3 regions of the Pseudomonas sp. SP16.1 genome follow, and region 2 is predicted to be linked to each of the others. Evidence: predicted binding sites of a transcription regulator. Region 2 holds the regulator's gene; each other region holds the start of a gene.
The links. Region 2 encodes sigma-54, which starts transcription at its own class of promoters, with help from an activator protein. Its sites were predicted from a motif close to ANTGGCATNNANNTTGCTNT; they were not measured.
Positions count from the first base shown of each region.

Region 1: the regulator sigma-54 is predicted to act here: its motif matches at 1,965-1,984, upstream of ACUTAF_RS08275 (CmpA/NrtA family ABC transporter substrate-binding protein).
Region 3: the regulator sigma-54 is predicted to act here: its motif matches at 1,979-1,998, upstream of flhA (flagellar biosynthesis protein FlhA).

Region 1 is NZ_JBQYFZ010000001.1:1,693,717-1,697,866, forward strand. It holds gene ACUTAF_RS08270 (ANTAR domain-containing response regulator) at 36-614, opposite strand; gene ACUTAF_RS08275 (CmpA/NrtA family ABC transporter substrate-binding protein) at 634-1,842, opposite strand; gene ACUTAF_RS08280 (YgdI/YgdR family lipoprotein) at 2,058-2,267, opposite strand; gene acnB (bifunctional aconitate hydratase 2/2-methylisocitrate dehydratase) at 2,416-4,150, opposite strand, start outside.
Region 2 is NZ_JBQYFZ010000001.1:3,433,225-3,437,374, reverse strand. It holds gene rapZ (RNase adapter RapZ) at 8-865, opposite strand; gene ptsN (PTS IIA-like nitrogen regulatory protein PtsN) at 868-1,332, opposite strand; gene hpf (ribosome hibernation-promoting factor, HPF/YfiA family) at 1,345-1,653, opposite strand; gene ACUTAF_RS16425 (RNA polymerase factor sigma-54) at 1,752-3,245, opposite strand; gene lptB (LPS export ABC transporter ATP-binding protein) at 3,382-4,107, opposite strand; gene lptA (lipopolysaccharide transport periplasmic protein LptA) at 4,107-4,150, opposite strand, start outside.
Region 3 is NZ_JBQYFZ010000001.1:2,479,596-2,483,745, forward strand. It holds gene flhA (flagellar biosynthesis protein FlhA) at 1-1,923, opposite strand, end outside; gene ACUTAF_RS12025 (DMT family transporter) at 2,110-3,075, opposite strand; partial or broken gene ACUTAF_RS12030 (DUF6316 family protein) at 3,343-3,602, shown strand; gene ACUTAF_RS12035 (alpha/beta fold hydrolase) at 3,618-4,150, opposite strand, start outside.

The sequences.
Region 1 (4,150 bases), 1.7 Mb from region 2:
GCCCATTCTAGACCGCATGAATCCAGCGTTTCAGCCTAGTTCCCCAGCATGTCGTGCATGGCGATGATCTGCTCGGCGACCTGGATCAGTTTCTGCTGGCGGCTCATGGCCTGGCGGCGCATCAGGGTGTAGGCCTCTTCCTCGTTGCAGCTCTTCATTTTCATCAGCAGGCCCTTGGCCAGCTCGATGCGCTTGCGCTCGGCCAACTGCGCATCGCGCGCCTGCAGCTGGGCGCGCAGGGCCTGGTCGCTCTCGAAGCGGGCCATGGCCACGTCGAGAATCGGCTGCAGGCGCTGGGCATGGATACCCTCGACGATATAGGCGCTGACGCCGCTCTGGATCGCCTGGCGCATGACGCTGGGGTCGTGCTCGTCGGTGAACATGACGATCGGCCGCGGCTGGTCGCGGCTGACCAGTACCACTTGTTCCATCACATCGCGGCCGGGCGATTCGGTGTCGATCAGGATGACGTCGGGGCGCACGGCTTCGACCCGTTCCGGCAGGTCGATGGTCAACCCGGATTCGTCGATGACCTCGAAACCGGCCTCGGTCAGCGCCGTCTTCAGACGGCCAACTTTCTTCGGGGTGTCGTTGATCAGCAGGATACGCAACATCTGGTGGTTCTCCGGGCGATTACAGGGCGACAGCCGGGCTGTCGGCCAGGGCATGGAGACTGAAGCTGCGGGCGTAGCCGGTCGGGTCGCTGCCGTCCCAGCAGGTGCCGTCGAGCAGCGTGGCGCTGCGCATGTCCGCGGGTATGGGGATATTCAGCGCCTGCGCGGCCGCGCGGTAAAGCCCCAGTTGCTGCACCTGGCGAGCGACACCGAGGTAATCCGGGTCGTCGCGCAGCAGGCCCCAGCGGCGGAACTGGGTCATGAACCACATCGCGTCGGAGAGGTAGGGCATGTTCACCGCGCCGTCGGCATGAAAGCGCAGCGGATGGGCGTCCAGCCAGGCATGGCCGAGGCCGTCCTGATACTGGCCGAGAAAGCGCGGCTGGATGGCCGACAGCGGCGCATCGACGTAGTCGTGGCCACTGAGCAATTGCGCCGTGCTGCGCTTGTTCTCCTCGCTCTCGTCGATGAAGCGGCTGGCCTCGAGCACCGCCATGATCAGGGCGCGGGCGCTGTTGGGATGGCGCTCGACGAAGGCGCGGGTGCAGCCGAGCACCTTCTCCGGGTGATCGGCCCAGATCGACTGGCTGGTGGCGATGGTGCAGCCGAGGCCCTCGTCCACCGCCTGTGCGCTCCAGGGCTCGCCGACGCAGAGTCCGTCGATGCGGCGCGCCTTGAGGTGGGCGATCATCTGCGGCGGCGGCACCACCACGCTGTCGACGTCGCGCAGCGGGTGGATGCCCTGGCTGGCCAGCCAGTAATAGAGCCACATGGCGTGGGTGCCGGTAGGGAAGGTCTGGGCGAAGGTCAGGCGTGCACCCTGTTGGTGCGCATGCTGCCGCAGTGCTTCGCCACTGCTCACGCCAGCGTCCAGCAGCGGCTGCGACAGGTTGATGCTCTGGCCGTTCTGATTCAGGCCCATCAATACTGCCATGTCGGTAGCCGGCGCGCCGAGCCCGAGCTGGACGCCGTAGATCAGGCCGTAGAGGCTGTGTGCGGCGTCCAGTTCGCCGCTCAGCAGCTTGTCGCGCAGCCCGGCCCAGGAGGTCTGGCGCTGCAGATTGAGGGTCAGCCCGTGTTTCTCGGCAAAGCCCTGGGTGGCGGCCACTATCACCGAGGCCGCGTCGGTCAGAGCCATGAAACCGATGTTCAGCGTGCGCTTCTCCGGTGCATCGCCGCTGCCAGTTCCGCCCGGCGCGTCGCCGGGGACTGCTTGTTGTTCGCTCATGTTGCTTGTCCCTTCTCCACGCAAAAAGGCGCCGTGCCCATGCCTGCCGCTGGGGCGGCATGGGAACGACGCCGTTGTCGTTGAGCGGCTTCCGCCGTTGAAAGCGCTCTGCTAGCGGGACTGAAGCAATGCATATGCCATTGTCGGCGGCGTGCAGGTGTTCGCCGCCGCGGCTGACCGATCCGGGCGTAAGCGAGGCCGCCGAGGTGCAGTCGCTAGCGCTCCAGCATCTGCTTGACGCTGCTTTGCGGGATCTGCTGCTTGCGGCCTTCGCTGTCGGTGAACTCGATCATGCCGGTGTCCTTGTCCAGCTCAGGTTTGCCATCGCTGGTGAGCATCTGGCCGTCGGTGGTGGTGATGATGTATTCGCTGCTGCAACCGGCCAGGCCGAACAGGCACAGGGCGGCGATGATCCATGGTTTCATGATGTGCTCCGAGTGGTCGTTTGGGGTATCCCCAACTCAGAAGGTAGACGCTGCCATTGCGGCCGCAAGGCGGGTGCGGCAAAAGGTCCTTTGCCTAGGCGCATAAAAAAGCCCCGCACGGGGCGGGGCTTCTTCTACAGCGCTGGGATCAGGCTTGGACGACCGGGATCTTGGCGTTGGCCGCCGCTTCGCGGAACTCGGCGATCTGGTCGAAGGAGAGGTAGCGGTAGACGTCGGCAGCCATGCTGTCGATGTCCTTGGCGTACTGCATGTACTCCTCGACGGTCGGCAGCTTGCCGATGATCGAGGCGACCGCTGCCAGTTCGGCGGAGGCCAGGTACACGTTGGTCGCGTCGCCCAGACGGTTCGGGAAGTTACGGGTCGAAGTGGAGACCACGGTCGAACCGGTCTGCACGCGGGCCTGGTTGCCCATGCACAGCGAGCAACCCGGCATTTCCATGCGCGCGCCAGCCTTGCCGTAGATGCCGTAGTAGCCTTCCTCGGTCAACTGGTGGGCGTCCATCTTGGTCGGCGGAGCCAGCCACAGGCGGGTCGGAATGCCGCCCTTGACCTTGTCCAGCAACTTGCCGGCAGCACGGAAGTGACCGATGTTGGTCATGCACGAACCGATAAACACTTCGTCGATCTTCTCACCGGCGACGGTGGAGAGCAGGCGGGCGTCGTCCGGATCGTTCGGCGCGCAGAGTACCGGCTCCTTGACCTCGGCCAGGTCGATCTCGATGACTTCGGCGTATTCGGCATCGCTATCGGCAGCCAGCAGCTGCGGGTTGGCCAGCCAGGCTTCCATCGCCTGGGCGCGACGCTCCAGGGTGCGGGCATCGCCGTAGCCTTCACTGATCATCCAGCGCAGCATGGTGATGTTGGACTGCAGGTACTCGGCGATGGCCTTTTCCGGCAGCTTGATGGTGCAGCCGGCGGCGGAACGCTCGGCCGAGGCGTCGGACAGCTCGAATGCCTGCTCCACGGTCAGCTCGTCGAGGCCTTCGATCTCGAGGATGCGGCCGGAGAAGATGTTCTTCTTGCCCTTCTTCTCGACGGTCAGCAGACCCTTCTGGATGGCGTAGTAGGGGATGGCATGCACCAGGTCACGCAGGGTGATGCCCGGCTGCAGCTTGCCCTTGAAACGCACCAGCACGGATTCCGGCATGTCCAGCGGCATGACGCCGGTGGCCGCGGCGAAAGCGACCAGGCCGGAACCGGCCGGGAAGGAAATGCCGATCGGGAAGCGGGTGTGCGAGTCGCCGCCGGTGCCGACGGTATCCGGCAGCAGCATGCGGTTCAGCCAGCTGTGGATGATGCCGTCGCCCGGACGCAGGGACACGCCGCCGCGGGTCTTGATGAAGTCCGGCAGGGTGTGGTGGGTGGTGACGTCGATCGGCTTCGGATAGGCCGCGGTGTGGCAGAAGGACTGCATCACCAGGTCGGCGGAGAAGCCCAGGCAGGCCAGGTCCTTGAGCTCGTCGCGAGTCATCGGGCCGGTGGTGTCCTGCGAACCCACGGTGGTCATCTTCGGCTCGCAGTAGGTGCCCGGACGCACGCCCTGGCCTTCGGCCAGGCCGCAGGCACGGCCGACCATCTTCTGCGCCAGGGTGAAACCCTTGCCGCTGTCGGCCGGAGCTTCCGGCTTCTTGAACAGGGTGGACGGCGCCAGGCCCAGCTCGGCGCGGGCCTTCTCGGTCAGGCCGCGGCCGACGATTAGCGGGATGCGGCCACCGGCGCGCACTTCGTCGAGCAGCACGTCGGTCTTGAGCTGGAAGCTGGTGACCAGTTCGTCGCTGCCGTGGCGGCGCACTTCGCCCTTGATCGGGTAGACGTCGATCACGTCGCCCATGGCCAGGTTGGTGCAGTCGAACTCGATCGGC
Region 2 (4,150 bases):
GAGTTCCTTAGCTGAGGTCGCGGTGGCGCACCTGGACGTTCTTCAGCGGCTTTTTCAGCGCCTCGCTGAGGCGATTGGCCAGGTATACCGAGCGATGGTGGCCGCCGGTACAGCCGATGGCGATGGTGACATAGGCGCGGTTGCTGGCGGCGAAGCGCGGCAACCATTTATCCAGATAGGCGAGGATATCCTGATACATCTCCTCGACCTCCGGTTGCGCCGCCAGGTAATCGACCACTGGCTGCTCGAGGCCGGAGAAATCGCGCAGCTCCGGCTTCCAGTACGGGTTGGGCAGGCAGCGGGCGTCGAATACCAGATCGGCATCCACCGGCATGCCGCGCTTGAAGCCGAACGACTCGAAGAGGAAGGCCGTGCCCGGTTCAGGCTGATTGAGCAGGCGTAGCTTGAGGCTATCGCGCAGCTGATAAAGGTTGAGGTGGGTGGTGTCGATCTTCAGGTCGGCGAGATCGACGATGGGCGCCAGCACCTGGGTTTCGTCGGCGATGGCCTCGGCCAGCGAGCGGTGCTCGTCGGTCAGCGGGTGGCGCCGGCGGGTTTCCGAAAAGCGCTTGAGCAGCGTTTCGTCGTCGGCGTCGAGGTAGAGCACATCGCAGTGGATGTTGCGTTGGCGCACCTGCTCCAGCAGCTCGGGGAAGCGCCGCAGATGGCTCTGCAGGTTGCGCGCGTCGATGGATACCGCCACTTGCGGCAGCAGCATCTCGGTGTTGAGCAGGGCGCGTTCCGCCAAGTCTGGCAACAGACCGGCGGGCAGGTTGTCGATGCAGTAGAAACCGTTGTCCTCAAGCACATCGAGGGCGGTGCTCTTGCCCGAGCCGGAGCGGCCGCTGACGATGATCAGGCGCATGTTTATCGACCGTTCTGGATGTCCACGACCACCTGATAGAGATCTTCACCGACCGGGGCCTGGCGCAGGCGTTCGCGCACGTCCTGGCGATCGAGCATGCTGGCGATCTGGCGCAGCAGTTCGAGGTGGGCGTCGGTGGCCGCTTCCGGCACCAGCAGGACGAACAGCAGGTCGACCGGGGCGCCGTCGATGGCGTCGAAGTCCACCGCGCTGTCCAGGCGCAGCACCGCGCTGATCGGCGCGGTGCAGCCGGCCAGGCGGCAGTGGGGAATGGCGATGCCGTTGCCGAAACCGGTGGAGCCGAGTTTCTCGCGGGCGATGAGGCTTTCGAAGATGTCCTGCGCGTCGAGGTCGGGCAGATCGCGCGCCACCAGATTGGCGATCTGCTCGAGCACGCGCTTCTTGCTGCCACCCGGCACGTTCACCAGGGAACGGCCGGGGGTCAGGATGTTTTCAAGTCGGATCATGGATGGGGAATGTCAGCGGGCCGTGGCGCCTTGCAGGCGTTCGAGCTGCTTTTCCTTGTGCTTGATGAGTTGACGGTCGAGTTTGTCGGCCAACAGATCGATGGCGGCGTACATGTCCTGGTGTTCGGCGTTGGCGACGACCTCACCGCCGGCGACGTGCAGAGTGGCTTCGATCTTTTGCTTGAGCTTTTCGACCTCCATGGTCACCTGAACGTTGGTGATCTTGTCGAAGTGGCGTTCCAGTCGGCCCAGTTTCTCGCCGACATAGTCACGCAGGGCGTCGGTCACATCCAGCTGATGTCCACTGATGTTGACTTGCATACCGCTTTCTCCTTGTTGCCTTGTGTAAGAGACGGGTCTTGGGCGACCCGCCACCGGAACACTTTGGCCTGGAAGCCCCCGCTTCCAGCTGATCTGGGTCACATCAGTCGCTTGCGTTCGCTGGAGGGCGCTATGCCGAGGGATTCGCGGTATTTGGCGACCGTCCGACGGGCGACTTGGATGCCTTGTGCCTCCAGTAAACCAGCGATCTTGCTGTCGCTCAACGGCTTTTTCGCGTTTTCTGCGGCGACCAGTTTCTTGATGATGGCGCGGATCGCGGTGGACGAGCATTCGCCGCCTTCGGCGGTGCTGACGTGGCTGGAGAAGAAGTATTTCAGCTCGTAAATGCCGCGCGGGGTGTGCATGAATTTCTGCGTGGTGACCCGCGAGATGGTCGACTCGTGCATGCCCACCGCCTCGGCGATGTCATGCAGGACCAGCGGCTTCATCGCCTCGTCGCCATAGTCGAGGAAACCGCGCTGGTGCTCGACGATCTGCGTGGCGACCTTCATCAGCGTCTCGTTGCGGCTCTGCAGGCTCTTGATGAACCAGCGCGCCTCCTGCAACTGGTTGCGCATGAAGGTGTTGTCGGCACTGGAGTCGGCGCGTTTGACGAAGCCGGCATACTGCGGGTTGACCCGCAGGCGCGGCATGGCCTCCTGGTTCAGCTCCACCAGCCAGCGGTCGTTGTGCTTGCGTACGATGACGTCGGGCACTACGTATTCCGGCTCGCTGGATTCGATCTGCGAGCCGGGACGGGGATTGAGGCGCTGGATCAGTTCGATGACCTGCTTGAGCTCGTCTTCCTTGAGCTTCATGCGCCGCATCAGCTGGGCGTAGTCGCGGCTGCCGAGCAGCTCCAGGTAATCGCCGACCAGGCGCTGGGCCTCGCTCAGCCAGGGCGTGCTCGCCGGCAGCTGGCGCAGTTGCAGCAGCAGGCACTCGCGCAGATCGCGGGCGCCGATGCCGGCCGGCTCGAACTGCTGGATGCGGTGCAGCACCACTTCCACTTCGTCCAGTTCGATGTCCAGTTCGGGGTCGAAGGAGTCGGTGACTTCCTCGAGGGTTTCTTCCAGATAGCCGTCGTTATTGATGCAGTCGATCAGGGTGGCGGCGATCAGCCGGTCCTTGTCCGACATCGGCGCCAGGTTGAGTTGCCAGAGCAGGTGGCTCTGCAGGCTCTCACCGCTGGAGGTGCGGGTGGTGAAGTCCCACTCGTCGTCGTCATTGCTCGGCAGACTGCTGGCGCTGGTCTGGTAGACGTCTTCCCAGGCGGTGTCGACCGGCAGCTCGTTGGGGATGCGCTCGTTCCACTCGCCGTCTTCCAGGTTGTCGACCGTCGGAGCGCTTTCCTGGTAGCTGTCTTCCTTGCTCGGCGTCGGCGCGGCGCTCTCCGCGCCGTCGGCCATGGGATCGCTGTTGTCGAAGTCGTCGCCGTCTTCCTGGCGCTCGAGCATGGGGTTGGACTCCAGTGCCTCCTGGATTTCCTGTTGCAGGTCCAGGGTCGACAGTTGGAGGAGGCGGATAGCCTGTTGCAGCTGCGGCGTCATCGTCAGCTGCTGGCCCATCTTGAGGACTAGCGATGGTTTCATTGCAGACCTTAATTCACCGGCGGTTTACGCCTTCCACTACAGGGCGCCGCGGCGCCACCAGGAAGCAAATTATATGCCTGAATTTCTCGGCTTTGCCTAGGGGTTGCCATATTTCTGTAGTGAAATAGCGGGCGACCTACAGGCGGAATTCGTGGCCCAGGTAAACCTCTTTGACCGTCTGGTTGGCGAGAATGGTCTCGGCATCGCCCTCGGCGATCAGCTGCCCGTCGTTGACGATATAGGCGGTTTCGCAGATATCCAGGGTTTCGCGCACGTTGTGATCGGTGATCAGGATGCCGATGCCCTTGGTCTTGAGGTGGTGAATGATCTGCTTGATATCGCCCACCGAGATCGGGTCGACGCCGGCGAAGGGTTCGTCGAGCAGGATGAACTTGGGGTTGGTGGCCAGCGCGCGGGCGATTTCCACGCGGCGGCGTTCGCCGCCGGACAGGCTCATGCCGAGGCTGTCGGCGATATGGTGGATATGGAACTCCTGCAGCAGGTTCTCCAGCTCCGCCTGGCGGCCGGCGCGATCCAGGTTCTTGCGTGTCTCAAGGATGGCCATGATGTTGTCGGCCACCGACAGTTTGCGGAAGATCGAGGCCTCCTGCGGTAGGTAGCCGATGCCGGCGCGGGCGCGGCCGTGCATGGGCTGGTGGCTGACGTCGAGATCGTCGATGCGCACGCGGCCCTGGTCGGCGCGTACCAGGCCGACGATCATGTAGAAGCAGGTGGTCTTGCCGGCGCCGTTGGGGCCGAGCAGGCCGACGATCTGCCCGCTCTCGATGCTCAGGCTGACGTCGCGCACGACCTGGCGCCCCTTGTAGCTCTTCGCCAGGTGTTGGGCTTTGAGAATGGCCATTACTGCTCTGCCTGCTGATCCGCGGGTTTGTTCTTCGGCTGGA
Region 3 (4,150 bases), 950 kb from region 2:
CATGCCCGGTTCGAGGAGGATGCCATCCTCGCTGCCCTGACCGGCCTTCTGCAGACTGTTCAGCAATATCTGTTCCAACCTTGGCTCGAGGGTGATCACAGGCAGCTCCGGCTCTAGTCCCACGATGCTTTGCACGATGGCGCGGGCCAGCGCCACGCGAACCGCGGCGACCATCGCGGCGGGATCTTGACTCTTCGGCGCGACGTTGGCGATCGCCTCGGCGATGGTGCGGATGTCGCGCACCGGCACCTGCTCCTGCAGCAGTGCCTGCAGCACCTTGAGCAGGGTCGACAGCGACACCAGGCCCGGCACCAGCTCCTCGGCCAGCTTCGGCGAGCTCTTGGCCAGCAGCTGCATCAGTTGCTGCACCTCTTCGTGACCGAGCAGCTCGTGGGCATGCTTGTGCAGGATCTGGTTGAGGTGGGTGGCGACCACCGTGCTGGCGTCGACCACCGTATAGCCCAGCGACTGCGCCTGATCGCGCTGGCTGGGATCGATCCACACCGCCTCCAGGCCGAACGCCGGATCTTTGGCGGCGATGCCGTTGAGCGGGCCGAACACCTGGCCGGGGTTGATCGCTAGCTCGCGGTCCGGATAGACCTCGGCCTCGGCCACGCTGACGCCCATCAGCGTCAGACGATAGGCGTTGGGCGCCAGGTCGAGGTTGTCGCGGATATGCACCGAGGGCATGAGGAAGCCCATCTCCTGCGACAGCTTCTTGCGTACCCCCTTGATCCGCGCCAGCAACTGGCCACCCTGGTTGCGGTCGACCAGCGGGATCAGGCGGTAGCCCACCTCCAGGCCGACCATGTCCACCGGGGTGACGTCGTCCCAGCCCAGTTCCTTGACCTCCTGCGCCTTCTGCGCCGGCAGCAGCTCCTGCTGGCGCTGGACCTCCTTGAGCTCGGCCTCCTGCACCGCGCGCTTCTTGTGCGCGATCCAGTAGGCGCCGGCGGCGGCCAGCAGCCCCAGACTGATGAAGGAGAAATGCGGCATGCCCGGCACCAGGCCCATGGCGATCAGGATCGCCGCCGCCACCGCCAGCGCCCGGGGCGAGGCGAACATCTGCCGCTGCACCTGCGAGCCCATGTCCTCGGAAGTGGACACGCGGGTCACCATCACCGCGGCGGCGGTCGACAGCAGCAGCGACGGGATCTGCGCCACCAGGCCGTCGCCGATGGTCAGCAGGGTGTAGACCTTGCCGGCGTCGGCAAAGGCCAGGCTGTGCTGTAGCACACCGATGGCGATGCCGCCGATCAGGTTGATGAACAGGATCAGCAGACCGGCGATGGCGTCGCCGCGGACGAACTTGCTGGCACCGTCCATCGAGCCGTAGAAGTCAGCCTCCTGCGCCACCTCGCTACGGCGGCGCTTGGCCTCGGCCTGATCGATCAGGCCGGCGTTGAGATCGGCGTCAATCGCCATCTGCTTGCCGGGCATGGCATCGAGGGTGAAGCGCGCGCTTACCTCGGAGATGCGCCCGGCGCCCTTGGTGACCACCACGAAGTTGATGATCATGAGGATGGCGAACACCACGATACCGACCACGTAGTTGCCGCCGATCACCACTTCGCCGAAGGCCTGGATCACCTGCCCCGCCGCGCCGTGGCCCTCGTGGCCGTTGAGCAGTACCACGCGGGTCGAGGCCACGTTCAGCGCCAGGCGCAGCAGGGTGGCCGCCAGCAGGATGGTGGGGAACACGGCGAAATCCAGCGGGCGCAGCGCGTAGATGCTGACCAACAACACGACGATGGACAGGGCCAGGCTGAAAGTGAACAGCACGTCGAGCAGAAACGGCGGGATCGGCAGCATGACCATGCCGAGCATGACCAGCAGCAGCAGGGGAATACCCAGGTTGCCGTGGCGCAGGCCCGCCAGGTTGCTGCGTACCTCACCGATGATTTGTGCGCGATCTACTGCCACGTCGCTACCCCAGCCGATTCAATCTTTTGACGCGAAATTGCGCCCTGCCGGGGAGATGGCAAGAAACATTCCAGTTTTATCAAGCAGGTCAAAAAGATGGGCGATTACCCGCCGCCGCGTTCGGCAGCGCCGCAGGCACTGCCGGCAGGAGGATAGTGCCGTGCAAGACGCCCCCCCACCGACCGGCTAGCTCGACGCCAGTTGCTGACGCGCCCGGCGTGCCCGCCAGGTCTTCACCAGCGACGGGCCCAGGGCGGTCAGCGCCGAGCCGAACACCACCAGCACGGCGCCGCCATAGGCGATGCCGTTGACCTGCTCGGGCTGCACGTGATCCGGCCACCAGCTGGCCGCCAGGGCCACCGAGACGAAGGTGACCAGCGGGGTGATGGCCAGGGTGGCGCTGACCCGCGACGCCTCCCAGTGCGCCAGCGCCTCGGCGAAGGCGCCGTAGGCCACCAGGGTATTGAGGCAGCAGGCCAGCAGCAGCCAGCCCTGCAGCGGGCTCAACTGCAGCGCCTGCGACGGATGGGCCCAGGGCGTCAGCAACAGCGCGCAGGCCAGGTAGATCACCATCATCGCCTGTACCGAGCTCCACAGCGTCAGCAACTGCTTCTGCGCCAGGCCGTAGAAGGTCCAGACGAAGGCCGCCGCCAGTACGATCAGCACCCCGGCGGTGTAGGCGGTGAGCGAGGTCAGCAGCTCGCCCAGGCGCTGGTTGAAGAACAGCACGAAACCCAGCAGCAGGATGGCCAGGCCGACGCCCTGACCCAGGCTGAAGCGCTCGCGGAACACGAACAGGCTGCTGACCAGCAGCAGGATCGGCGCCACCTGGATCACCAACTGAGTGGTGCCGGGGCTGAGCAGTTTCAGCCCGACCAGATAGAGCACGTAATTGGCGGTCAGGCCGCCGATGGCCAGCACCAGCAACCAGGCGCCCTTGCGCCCCAGCGGGCGAAAGCGCGGCAGGCGACGGGACGCGGCCAGATAGGCGAACAGCAGCGAGCCGGCCACTGCCAGGCGATACCAGGTGACGGTGACCGGGTCCATCACCTGCAGCACTTCCTTGAGCTTGATCGGCAGGATACCCCAGAGCACGGCGGTGGTCAGGGCGAGCAGCAGGCCGTAGAGCCAACGGCCGGAGGAGATATGCATGGCGACCTCGAACGGGCGGCCGGCAGAGCGCTGCCGCCGCAAAGCGCCATTCTAGGGGGTGCCCCGCCACCGCCACAGTGACAGTTGCCCCCCCTTTGCACCGGGCAACTGTACCGCTGCATACGATCGTTCGGCATTACGCCGCCAGCCCCCCGGCCAGAAGCCTGCCGCAGCGAGGCGATATCGACCGCTGGTCGCCTCGCCCGGCAGACGGCGAAGGGCCCAGTAGACTCAAATCATCCAGCCCCTGCACATGGAGCCCGCGCCATGTTTGGCCAACGCAGCGCCGACCCTCATCCCGCAACGCATTACCGCAGCTCGCGCGTCAGCGCCGTCAATGGCCAGTATTTCTTCGCCACCCGCGAGGGACGCTGGAAGGTCCTTACGCCTCACGCCACGAGGCCGAACTGAGCGTCGTTCGCTATATCGATCGGGTGACCACGGCCGACAAGCTGCTGCGCCACAGCAGCGAGGGCATCGACAGCCTGCATCGCCGCAAGACGTTCAAGCAGAACCAGGAACTCTGAGCGCCCTGCCCCGCCTCACAACCGCGCCAGCCCCAGATCCTGCCGGTGCGCCGCCAGATGCGGCAGCACTGCGGCCAGCAGCGACTCCTTGAACGCCTCCTGAAAACGGTGGGCCAAACCCGGAATCAGCTTGAGTTCGGCGCCCTCGATATGCGCCGCCACGTGCACGCCGTGCATCACCGGCAACAGCGGATCGGCGGTGCCGTGCACCACCAGGGTCGGCACCTGCAGGCGATTGAGCAGTTCGACCCGGCTCGGCTCGGCGAGTATCGCCAGCAACTGGCGCTGCACGCCTTCGGGGTTGAAGGCGCGGTCGTAGGCGATCTGCGCCTGCTCGAGCAGCTGCGCGCGGTCGTCCTGCACCGCCGGGCTGCCCAGGGCTGCGAGCAGATCGGCCTGCTGCTGCAGCGCCGCCTCGCGACTGGCCGCCTCGCGCCGCGCCAGCAGTTGCAACAGCGCCTCGTCCGGAGCCGGCAGGCCCTGGGCGCTGGAGCTGGTCATCACCAGCGTCAGGCTGAGCACCCGCTGCGGTGCCAGGTCGGCCAGAT